3 regions of the Planococcus shenhongbingii genome follow, and region 1 is predicted to be linked to each of the others. Evidence: riboswitches for the same ligand, from Rfam matches in the RefSeq annotation. Region 1 holds a riboswitch; each other region holds the start of a gene.
The links. Region 1 has a riboswitch for S-adenosylmethionine ahead of mtnK (S-methyl-5-thioribose kinase). Riboswitches for the same ligand answer to the same signal wherever they lie in the genome.
Positions count from the first base shown of each region.

Region 2: another riboswitch for S-adenosylmethionine. It lies ahead of metK (methionine adenosyltransferase); the one in region 1 lies ahead of mtnK (S-methyl-5-thioribose kinase).
Region 3: another riboswitch for S-adenosylmethionine. It lies ahead of QWY16_RS09760 (LLM class flavin-dependent oxidoreductase); the one in region 1 lies ahead of mtnK (S-methyl-5-thioribose kinase).

Region 1 is NZ_CP129235.1:3,843,837-3,847,930, reverse strand. It holds gene QWY16_RS18685 (2-hydroxy-3-keto-5-methylthiopentenyl-1-phosphate phosphatase) at 1-313, opposite strand, end outside; gene mtnW (2,3-diketo-5-methylthiopentyl-1-phosphate enolase) at 319-1,533, opposite strand; SAM riboswitch class I at 1,607-1,716, opposite strand; SAM riboswitch class I at 1,883-2,037, shown strand; gene mtnK (S-methyl-5-thioribose kinase) at 2,114-3,301, shown strand; gene mtnA (S-methyl-5-thioribose-1-phosphate isomerase) at 3,298-4,094, shown strand, end outside.
Region 2 is NZ_CP129235.1:1,345,063-1,349,156, reverse strand. It holds gene QWY16_RS06750 (alpha/beta fold hydrolase) at 1-389, opposite strand, end outside; gene QWY16_RS06745 (gamma carbonic anhydrase) at 494-1,027, shown strand; gene metK (methionine adenosyltransferase) at 1,077-2,288, opposite strand; SAM riboswitch class I at 2,486-2,598, opposite strand; gene pckA (phosphoenolpyruvate carboxykinase (ATP)) at 2,835-4,094, shown strand, end outside.
Region 3 is NZ_CP129235.1:1,971,109-1,975,202, forward strand. It holds gene nikE (nickel import ATP-binding protein NikE) at 16-837, shown strand; gene QWY16_RS09755 (YkuS family protein) at 927-1,505, opposite strand; SAM riboswitch class I at 1,869-1,977, shown strand; gene QWY16_RS09760 (LLM class flavin-dependent oxidoreductase) at 2,173-3,558, shown strand; partial or broken gene QWY16_RS09765 (IS3 family transposase) at 3,633-4,094, opposite strand, start outside.

The sequences.
Region 1 (4,094 bases):
AGACAAAAAAGTCAATGCCGCCGCTGACGATATAAAGCGCAATATCCTGTTTTTTGGCGTAGGCCACGAATTCAGAAAAGCCGTCACGGATTTGCGCCTGTTCCAGCACATAGCTGATAATGTCGTCTTTTTTCGATGACGGCAACAGCGTGAACATCTTTGCAACGCCATCTTTTATGGAGACCCGTTGGGCCAGGATATCGTCTTTGACCGATTCCCAGCCGGGCGGATTGAATTTTTTCATGATTGCGATGATGTTGTCGTTGTTGGTCACCGTGCCATCAAAATCGCAGAAAATCACTGGTTTGCTCAAAATGCTTACCCCCATATTGCCAATGCTGTTTTTAATTCTTCATGCTGTTCAGAAGCGTCGGCGAGTGTTTTTTTGCTTAAAACGGCATCAACTGCCTGGCGGAAAGCTTTACCGCCTCCGGCTGCACCGTCCGGATGGCCATGTACGCCGCCTCCTGCATTGATGATACTGTCAATTCCGAAATCGTTGATCAATAACGGAACAAGTCCGGGATGGATGCCTGCAGAAGGCACTGGGAAGCTTCGCTTCAACGGACTGTCCTTCACCAATTCCTCACCGAGTGCCCGTGCCTGGGCTTTTTCAAGAGCAACACTGCCGTAAGGGGAGGGGAACAAAGAAAAGTCGGCGCCTGCGTAGCGGACCAGTTTTCCGAGTGCCAGAGAAGTGGCCAGTCCATAAAAGTTGGAAGAAGTGAAAGCGCCGCTGAATGCTGGATGCGCCATGAGCGGCAGCCCGATATCCGGATCTTCTGCTAGTTCCTGCAGCACATCCAGACCATAAGCATGGACATTGAACAGCAAGGCATCCGCTCCAAGTTTGCGTGCTTTTTTTGCCTTGTCACGCAAGCTGGAAGTGCGCCCCGACAAGTTCACCGCATAAAGCGTCCGGTGCCCAGTTTCCTCAAAGACCTGCTGCAGCACGTTTTTCCCTGTCGTGATCCGCTTCTCAAAAGGCGTCAGCGGATTATCAAATAGAATCTCATCATCTTTTACCAAATCCACTCCGCCGAGCGCCTGCTGGCGAAGCTGTGAAGCGAGGAAATCCAAGTCGCGGCCGATGACGCCTTTGAAGATGCTCATGACAAGCGGCCGGCCGGTAACGCCAAGCAATCCCCGGATTCCGTCGATGCCGAATCGTGGTCCCGGAAAATGCGAGAGCAGCTCTTCGTCAAACTCCAAATCAAGCAGCTTAACTTCACCATCCAGCGACAATTTGCCGAAGACGGTGGTTAATATTGCCGGGAAATCCGCTGAGAAGTTGGCACTTGGATACGAAATCTTCACCACAGCCTTGATTTCATCCGGCTTTAACGGATGCGGGGAATCTTCAAATTCCGTTGTCGAAACGACATTTCCTTTATGGTGTTTTAATTGCTGCTGTTCCAATAATGGCAAGTCGGTCCACGATCCGATCGTCAGGCCCAGGGCGATTCCTTCTGCCTTTTTCCCGAATGAACCCGCTTTGCCATACAGCTGGTAAGTCGCTGTTAAACTGCTCATTGCATTCACACTCCTGTTAAAAATCAAAATAAAAAACCTCTTCAAACAAGAAGAGGTTAATAGGCTTAACAACTTCTTATTTCTCAGCCTCATTAAATGGCTGCAAGAATTAGCACCGTGTCCAATAATGGACCGGTTGCCGGGTATCATAGGGCTCGTCCCTCCACCTGCTCTGAATAAGAATGCGTATTCAATTGTTTTAATAAAGAAATTAGTTTTGATTATTTCATGTATGAAACATTCTGTCAATGAATATTCGCAAAATTATTTGTTGTAAAAAAGTTATTGACAGTCAATTCTGAACCGTGATAGGATTCTTTTCAAACAGCATATAGTTACTCAAATAGTACTCTTATCAAGAGCAGGCAGAGGGAAATTGGCCCTATGACGCCCAGCAACCGACCGTAATACCTTCGTGAGAAGGGGCGCTTTCGCGCCGGAATGCAAATTCCGCAAGGCACGGTGCTAATTCCATCAGAAATGACCATTTCTGAAAGATAAGAGGCGTGGAATCTATCATTCTAGGCCTCTTTCTTGCGGAAAGAGGCTTTTTATATTGACCCGGAAAGGTAGATGAATAATGACAATAGCATCCAAACAATACGAAGCATTAACCGAAGAAAAAGCCATTGCACTGGCTCAGAGCCTATACCCATTCCCTGAAGGAGCGGAACTGGTGTGCCGCGAAATCGGAGACGGGAACTTGAATTATGTATTCCAGATCAAAGATCCTAAAAGTGGAAAAGGGTTGATTATCAAACAGGCATTGCCATATGCGAAAGTTGTCGGGGAAAGCTGGCCGCTGACATTGAAACGCGCAACGATTGAAGCGAACGCTCTTCAAAAGCATAGCGAATTTGCACCGGGGCTGGTACCGGCCGTTTATGCCATGGATGAGGAACTGGCGATTACCGTAATGGAAGACTTGTCTCATCTGACGATTGCACGCGAAGGGCTGATCCAAGGGGCAGCTTATCCAAAACTATCGGAAGACATCGGTGAATATTTGGGACGCACGCTGTTCCATACATCTGATTTTGCGCTGCACCCGTTTGAGAAAAAGCGGTTGGTGGCCGACTACTCCAACCCGGAACTGTGCAAAATAACAGAGGACCTTATTTTCACCGACCCGTTTTTCAATAACGACACCAATGATTACGAACCGGAGCTTCAAGCCACGGTCGAAGCTATCTGGAACAACGGTCCATTGAAACTTGAAGCGGCAAAGCTGAAGTTCAGTTTTTTGACGGAAGCGGAAGCGCTATTGCATGGGGACCTTCATACCGGCAGTATTTTTGCCAGTGAATCGGAAACGAAAGTCATCGATCCCGAATTTGCTTTTTACGGTCCTATTGGCTTTGACGTCGGCTTGTTTCTGGCAAACTTAATCGTTCAGTCAATCACCCGGAGCGGCGAAGAACGCCAAGTGATTGTGAATCATATCGAACGTACATGGGAAGTTTTCTCAACCCGCTTTTCAGAACTATGGGACCGGGAAGGCATTGAAGCATACAAAGACACACCAGGCTATAAAGAGTTCATATTGGAAAAGATATTCCGCGACACGCTTGGCTTTGCCGGCTGTGAATTGATTCGACGCACAATCGGACTGGCACATGTTAAAGATTTGGACAGCATTGAAGATAAGAACTTGCGCATTCGTTTAAAGAAACAAGCTTTGCACACCGGCGAAGCGCTGATTTTAAAACGTTCCGGGTTAACAACAATCAGTGCGGTATCTGGTCTGCTTGAGGAGCTGAAGCAATGACCATTCCATTATCAATTGCCTGGACAGACGGGCAGTTGGTCATCTTAGATCAACAGAAATTGCCGCATGAAATTGACTATTTGACACTCGAGACGATTGAAGATGTCTATGAAGCCATCTTTACGCTGAAAGTTCGCGGCGCCCCGGCCATCGGCATCACCGCCGCTTATGGCTTAGCACTGGCAGCCCAGCGGCACGATGCTGAAACAGTGGAAGCGTTCCTGCATGATGTGCGCAAAGATGCGCTTTATCTAGGAGAGTCGCGTCCGACGGCCGTCAACTTAATGTGGGCGCTCGATAGATTGCTTGAAGCCGTTCAAAAAGCTGAATCTGTAGAAAATGGAAAAGTGCTGCTTATCGCAGAAGCGGTGCGCATCCACCAGGAAGATGAAGCTTCCTGCCGGCAGATCGGCGAATATGCCTTGGCGCTTTTGGAAGGGCATAAACGGGTGATGACCATCTGCAATGCCGGATCGATTGCCACTGCGAAATATGGAACAGCCTTGGCGCCATTTCACCTTGGAAGCGAACGCGGCCGGAAATTTGAAGTGTTTGCATGTGAGACCCGCCCGGTATTCCAAGGTGCACGGCTGACCGTCTGGGAGCTTCAGCAGTCAGGAGTGGACGTCACGCTTATCACCGACAGCATGGCGGCCCACACTATTGGGGCGAAAGACATCGAAGCCATTATCGTGGGCGCGGACCGCATCGCGGCGAACGGCGATACCGCCAATAAAATCGGAACACTCAACTTGGCGATTCTCGCTGATGCTTATGGGATTCCATTTTATGT
Region 2 (4,094 bases), 1.5 Mb from region 1:
AGTGCAGCCGAAAATTTCGATGGAGTTTTTATCAAACGCAGCCAAGGAGAACTAAAGACGACGCCAGCTATTGGGTAAGGGTTATGGCTTAAGAAATTCATAACAATAGTAGCTCCAAGTCCATGGGCAACGATAAACACCGGGAGCTGTTCTTCTAAAGCAGCAAGAGTCGAAGCCCGGACCGATTCCTCATAGGCTATAAACGATTCCTGATGCGGCTGATTTGCCGGTGCACTTTTCCCATGGCCTGGCAAATCTCCTGTAATGACGTGAAAATTCTCAGAACGCCATTGATCGATTTGCCAGGCATAGCGAATATGGTGTTCATACGCGCTGTGCACGAGCACTATAACTGCCTTTGCTTGTCCTTTCGCTTCCCATTTCCACATCTGCTGCACTCCTTTCTTCATCTTTTATCCAACCAACAGATTTGACCTTTGCAGTAAATTTGTTACGATTATAGATATCTTATCTTTTTTAACGGAGGTTTTCCATGATTTACCCATTCAACGGCAAGCACCCATCCATTCATCCATCCGTATTCATCGCGGACCATACAACAATTACCGGTGATGTGACAATTGGTGCTGAATCATCCGTCTGGTTCAATACCGTCATACGCGGTGACGTCTCTCCGACTATCATCGGAAACAAAACCAATATCCAGGATTTATGCATGCTTCACCAGAGTCCAGGGAAAACATTGATTCTTGAAGACAATGTCACGATTGGCCATCAAGTGACACTCCATAGCTGCATTATCCGAAAAGGCGCACTGATTGGCATGGGATCCATCATATTAGACGGCGCTGAAGTTGGAGAAGGCGCATTCATCGGAGCTGGAAGCCTCGTTCCGCCCGGCAAAGTCATTCCGCCCGGAATGCTGGCGCTTGGGCGTCCAGCGAAAGTGGTCCGTGAACTCCGGGATGATGATAAGCAAGATATGGAACGCATCGTCCGGGAGTATGCGGAAAAAGGTGCTTACTATAAATCATTGCAAAAAACCTATATCGAGCAAGAAAAATAACAATAAAAAGACGATCAGGCATTTTTGCCTGATCGTCTTTTTGTTGTTTTTAAGCTTGTCCATTAAAGATGCCTGATTGTTCTCTAAGAACTTCCACTTTATCTGTACGTTCCCATGGAAGGTCGATATCGGTGCGTCCAAAATGTCCATATGCTGCTGTTTGTTTGTAGATCGGGCGTCGAAGATCCAACATTTTGATGATTCCAGCCGGGCGCAAATCGAAGTTTGCACGGACTAGATCGTCCAAAGTTTCTTCGTCGACTTTGCCCGTTCCAAATGTATCAAAAGCGATTGATACTGGATGAGCTACGCCGATTGCGTAAGCCAATTGCACTTCGCAACGATCTGCCAAGCCTGCTGCCACAATGTTTTTCGCTACATAACGAGCTGCATAAGCCGCTGAACGGTCCACTTTCGTCGCGTCTTTTCCTGAGAATGCGCCGCCGCCATGGCGTGCAAAGCCGCCGTAAGTGTCAACAATGATTTTGCGCCCTGTAAGGCCCGCATCTCCTTGTGGACCACCAATTACAAAACGGCCAGTCGGGTTAATGAAGTATTTTGTTTCATCATCCATCAAATGTTGAGGGACAACTTCATTGATGACATATTCTTTGATGTTGCGCTGTATTTGTTCAAGTGTCACTTCCGGGTGATGCTGTGTGGAAATAACGATGGTGTCCACGCGAAGCGGTTTATTGTTTTCATCGTATTCGATGGTAACTTGTGTTTTGCCATCGGGACGCAAATATGGAAGTATTTCTTCTTTGCGCACTTGAGCCAATCGGCGTGCCAATTTATGAGCTAGTGAGATTGGTAGAGGCATTAATTCTTCCGTTTCGTTGCACGCGAATCCGAACATCAGACCTTGGTCTCCTGCTCCAATATCGTCTAATTCTTTATCAGTCATTTGGCCTTCACGCGATTCAAGCGCTACGTTTACTCCAGCAGCGATGTCCGGTGATTGCTCATCGATAGATGTCAGAATTGCACTTGTTTCTGAGTCAAAGCCATATTTAGCACGTGTATAACCGATTTCCCGTACTGTTTCACGTACAACTTTCGGGATATCAACGTAAGTAGAAGTCGTGATTTCCCCTGCAACAAGCACTAACCCTGTAGTTACAGTGGTTTCGCATGCAACACGCGCATTGGGATCTTCTGCTAAAATGGCATCCAGGATTGCATCTGAAATCTGGTCACAGATTTTATCCGGATGTCCTTCTGTTACTGATTCTGATGTGAATAATCGACGGTTTTTCAAAATGTGTTTCCTCCTTATATCCTGCGAGATTGCTCTCGAAATTGATACGGTACTCGTTTCCCATGTCAAGTCCGTTCCGTAAGGATTGAACTTCAAGCCGTTGTGGCCTTTGTACACGAGGATTAAGGGCAATTTCATAAAAAAATCCCATCCATCATTTGCATGTGGAAAGGAGAAATCATCATAAGCACCTTTCACTCTTATCGTCCAAGGTTGAGTTCCTTGCTTCAGGTTTGGCACCTTCTCTGCAATTTGCAGCAGGTTGCCGGGTTTCATAGGGCCTGTCCCCTCCACCAGCTCGGAATAAGAGTATCCGTTCAATTTTTCATCATACGGAAAGTATAATGTTATGTCAACGTTTTTCAATCAATCTGTCCATATTAAATCATTAATAGGTGATAATAGGCGAATCAAGATCCTTAAATGTATTTTTTTCATTACAATCAGTTATTAGTATAGACTAATGGGCTCAATGTGTTATACTAATGTTCGAATATACATCCTCCCCATCACCATGGGAATAACCGAAAAGGAAGGTACATATAAATGAATCCAGTGAACTTCGCAAACAACTTAAAGGATCTTTTAAATGGCCAAAATGTGCACGTCCAGCTTTCAGTTCCGCAATTAGTGGAAGCAGCAACATCACGTGGGGAAGCCGTATTGACTCGAGAAGGCGCAGTAAAAGCTGAAACAGGCAAATACACAGGCCGCTCACCTAAAGACAAGTATATAGTAGAAGAAGAGATTTCAAAAGATAAAATTGATTGGGGCGCTGTCAACCGTCCGATTTCTTCTGATGTTTTTGAAAACTTATATAACAAAGTAATTGAGCACTTGAAACAACAAGATGCATTATATGTTTTCAAAGGCTTTGCAGGAGCAGACCCAGAGTCTCGTTTGGCTATCCAGACGATCAATGAATACGCTTGGCATAATCTGTTCGCCCACCAATTGTTCATCCGCCCGACTGCAGAAGAACTGGCGGCGCATGAAGCGGAATTTACCGTTGTCTACGCCCCGACATTCCAAGCAGATCCTGCAGTGGACGGCACTGATTCTGAAACATTTATCATCGTTTCTATGGAGAAAAAAATCATTCTGATCGGCGGCACTGAATACGCCGGCGAAATGAAAAAATCTATCTTCTCCATCATGAACCACATCTTGCCTGAAAAAGGCATTCTTCCGATGCACTGTTCAGCTAACGTAGGCCATGAGGGCGACGTAGCATTATTCTTCGGTTTATCCGGAACAGGAAAAACAACTTTATCTGCTGATGAAGACCGTAAATTGATCGGTGACGACGAGCACGGCTGGTCGGATAACGGCGTCTTCAATATTGAAGGCGGCTGCTACGCAAAAACAATCAATCTTACACGTGAGCACGAACCCCAAATCTATGACGCCATCCGTTTCGGTGCTGTTTTAGAAAACGTTGTCGTTGACGACGATACACGCATCCCGGATTATCACGATGGATCATTGACTGAAAATACACGTGCCGCTTACCCGATCCAGGCAATTGATAATATTGTGGATCCTTCGGTAGCAGGGCACCCAAAAACAATCGTATTTTTGACAGCTGATGCTTTCGGCGTGTTGCCTCCAATCAGCAAATTGACGAAAGAACAAGCAATGTATCATTTCTTAAGCGGCTACACATCTAAACTGGCTGGAACAGAGCGCGGGGTTACTTCTCCTGAAGCGACATTCTCAACTTGCTTCGGATCACCTTTCCTTCCTTTGCATGCGACTGTGTACGCTGAAATGCTTGGACAAAAAATCGACGAGCATGGTGTTGAT
Region 3 (4,094 bases), 1.9 Mb from region 1:
GAAAGGCGGAAGTCTATGAGTTTACTGGAAGTCAAAAGCGTTACACATACCTACGGCCCGACCCGTTCTTTTTGGCGCAAGGAGAGAGAATCACCGGTTCTTTCCGAGGTTTCTCTTACTATCGAAGAAGGGACATGTTTGGGGCTTCTTGGAACAAGTGGAGCAGGCAAGAGCACGTTAGGCAAAGTCATTCTAGGGGTGGAGCAGCCGAAAGAAGGCAAAGTCATTTTCCAAGGCGAAGACATTTATACAATGGATTCCTTTACCCGAAAACGTCTCAGAAGAGATCTTCAAGTGGTCTTTCAGGATAGTTATTCATCCGTGAATCCGCGCATGACGGCGGAAAAGATTATCGGGGAGCCGTTGGAAAACTACGAAAGGCTGTCGGCTTCCGAGATGAAACGGACGATTGCACATTTATTGGATATGGTGGGGCTGGATGCGGGAGATATGAAAAAATACCCCCGGCAGTTCAGCGGAGGGCAATTGCAACGGATCAATATTGCCAGAGCCATTGCTTTAAAGCCGAAATTGATGGTCCTGGATGAATCCGTCAGCAGTCTCGATATGGTGAACCAAACAAATATCCTGAGCTTATTAAATGATCTGAAATCGGCCTATGGCCTTTCTTATCTTTTTATCACCCATGATATCAGAGCTGCCTATTCCATTTCGGATGCTTTAGCAGTCATGGAAAAAGGCAGATTGATCGCAATCAGCCAAGACAAAAATGAAATTTTTTCTTCGGAACAACCTGTTGTAAAGAAGTTGGTGTCTTCTATCCTTTCGGAACATCCACGGAACCGAACGATTTCTTCTGATAAAAGTTTTGTTTGATGCAGAATCAAGCAGCCAAGCTATCATATGCAAAAAGCCGAAGAGCCCACTGGAAAGTGGGCTCTTCGGCTTTTTTTATCCTCGTTATTTTAATTCAATGATGAAGAATCTCTTGAAGTTTCAGTGCCTTGCGGGTCTTTAGACGAGCTGGAAACTTTCTCTTTCACTTGAGTCGTGGCTTCGGTTGCTTTTTCTTTCGCTTGGTTGGCCAAATCTGTTGCTTTTTCTTTTACTTGGCTCAATTTTCCGCTTCCATCACCGCTTGAATTGCTGCTCGCTAATTTTTCTTTGACGGTAACTTGGAGTTCTTTGCCGCTTTTCGGTGCTAAAAGAAGGGCCACTACCGAGCCGATCGCTGCTCCGCTTAAGAGGCCAGCGAAAAACCCGCTGCCTGATTCGCTTTTCGCTGCATCCGGCTGGCCTGGGATTTTCCCAGCGCGCTGCAAACGTTCTTCCACTTCGTCAACAATTTCGTTAACCGTGCTTCCGCTTACTTCCACTAAGGAGCCCTTGAAGCGAAGGTGGTCGTAGCTTTCAGAATTGCGGACGACCAGGACATCGTATTTGGCTGCGTTTGCTTTCTGGTCAAGCATGTCTGCCTGATATCCTCTTTTCCCTAATGCGAGCTGGATGTCTGTAAACGGATGTTCTACTGCGATTCTTGGCATATTATCAAACCTCTTTCTTTATTATCGTTATTCTAGTGTCTTTCCCTATCTAGCCCATTAGTTAAACATATGCGCGATAACTTCTAAGAAAATTTTTGTAAGAAAATAGAATGTATAGATGGGAGAACGATAGAAGAACGCTAGAAAGCAGAGGACATTATCTGGTGGCAGTAATCAAGGATCAAAAAAAGCATCCGTTGTTTTTTGAAATGCAACTGAATTTCATGGAGCTACCATCAAAATAAAGTTCTTCTTCATACAATTAATCCAAGTTAAATAATAAGACTTATAGGATAAATAAAATTTTCACAAATTACGTTGACTTTCTATTGATTTAATATTATGATTATTTTTAATTTAATAATCTTATCCAGAGAAGCCGAGGGACTGGCCCGTTGACGCTTCAGCAACCTCTGACATTTGTCAGAAAGGTGCTAAATCCAGCAAGAATTTTATTCTTGGGAGATAAGAGCGGGATTGTGTACATATACAACCTTCTATTCTCTTTAGCCGAGAAAAGGAGGTTTTTTATTTTGTTCATTGTCCTCAAATTTAAATACGGCAAGTACATATAAAGAAAGGGCAATGGTAAATCCTCACATCAATCATTGTGTTAAAAAGGTTAGTTGAAACACCAAAAACGGTGCACACAAAGGAGCGGATTTTTATGACAAACAAACGGATTTATTTAAATGCATTTGATATGAACTGCGCTGGACATCAATCACCTGGGCTCTGGACGCACCCCGAAGATCAATCGCATAAATATAAAGACAGCGAGTATTGGATCGAATTGGCGAAGCTATTGGAAAAAGGAAAGTTCGATGCCATCTTTATCGCGGATGTCCTCGGTACATATGATGTCTATAATGGCTCCAGAGATGCCGCCGTCCGGCAAGGGGCGCAGTCTCCTGTCAACGATCCGCTGCTGGTCGTGCCACTTATGTCGGCAGTCACGAAACATTTGGGGTTCGGTGTTACTGCTTCCGTTACTCATGAACATCCATACACTTTTGCCCGCCGGATTTCTACGCTGGATCATTTAACTAAAGGCCGCATCGGCTGGAACATTGTGACTTCTTATCTCAAGAGCGCGGCTGTCAATATCGGGTTAGACGACCAGATCAAGCATGACGAGCGGTATGACATTGCCGAGGAGTATTTGGAAGTGTGCTATAAATTATGGGAATCCAGTTGGGAAGAAGATGCCGTGCTGCTGGATAAAGTAAATGGCATTTATACAGATCCTGAAAAAGTGCATGATATCCAGCATGAAGGGAAATACTATAAAGTGCCCGGTGCCCATTTAACGGAACCTTCCAGACAGCGGACACCTGTCCTTTACCAGGCAGGCGCTTCTAAAAAAGGTGTGGCTTTTGCCGGAAAACATGCTGAATGTGTCTTCATTGGCCCACCGAATGTTGAACTGGCCAAAAAAACGGTAGATAAAATACATGCGGAAGTTGAGAGTTCCGGGCGGAAGAAGGACGATGTGAAGATTCTTGCTTTGCTGACACCTATTGTCGGCAAAACTGAAGAAGAGGCAATCGAAAAATACAATGACTATAAGAAGCATATCAGCCATGAAGGGGCTCTTGCCTTGTTCGGAGGGTGGACTGGCATTGATTTGTCCGGCTATGCACCAGACCAGCCGCTTGAATACATTGAAAATGATGCCATCCAGTCCGCTTTGGAAAACTTCACCAAAATCCTGCCTGGCAGAAAACCGACGGTCAATGACATTAAAGAATATGTCGGCATTGGTGGACTTGGGCCATTCACTGTCGGATCTCCAGAGCAGGTTGCCGATACGCTTGAAAAATGGGTAAATGAAACAGGCATCGATGGCTTCAATATTGCTTACGCCATCACCCCTGGAACTTTTGAAGATTTCATTGAACTCGTTGTGCCGATTCTTCAAGAGCGGGGACTTGTGCAAAAAGAATACGAAGGAAATTCTTTGCGTGATGCTTTATTTGGAGAAGGCGCTCATTTATCGCCTGCTCATCCTGGAAAGCAATATGCGCGAGTGCCAGTAACGGCAAACAATTAAAAATTACTCGATCAGTAGGGAGGAGAAGTGCTTAAAAAAGCACTGGTAGTGACCCCTTAAAGTTAGAGTTTCAGTTATGCAGCTAATTGGCTGGCATGAATTCGGTAGTTCACCGGGCTCATGCCGGCCAATTTTTGCTTGATGCGTTCATGGTTGTAGTAATGGACGTACCGTTCAATTTTCAGTTTCAGTTCTTCGAAGGGGACCAATTCTTCTCCGTAATACATCTCTTGTTTAAGCAGGCCGAAGAAGTTCTCCATGGCCGCGTTGTCGGCACACGTCGCCTTTCGGGACATGCTTTGGAAAATCCGGTTCTCTTTCAATGTCTTCGCCCAGTATCGGTGCTGGTAATGCCAACCTTGATCGGAATGGATGGTGGTCCGATACCTGGCTTGTTCTCCGATGACTGGCAGGGCATTCCGTAACGATTCCATGACGAAGTCGAGGGTTGGGCGTTTCGCCATACTCACGCCAATGATTTCCCCGTTGTAGAGATCCATCAGCGGACTCAAATACAGCTTTTCTTCTCCTGCACA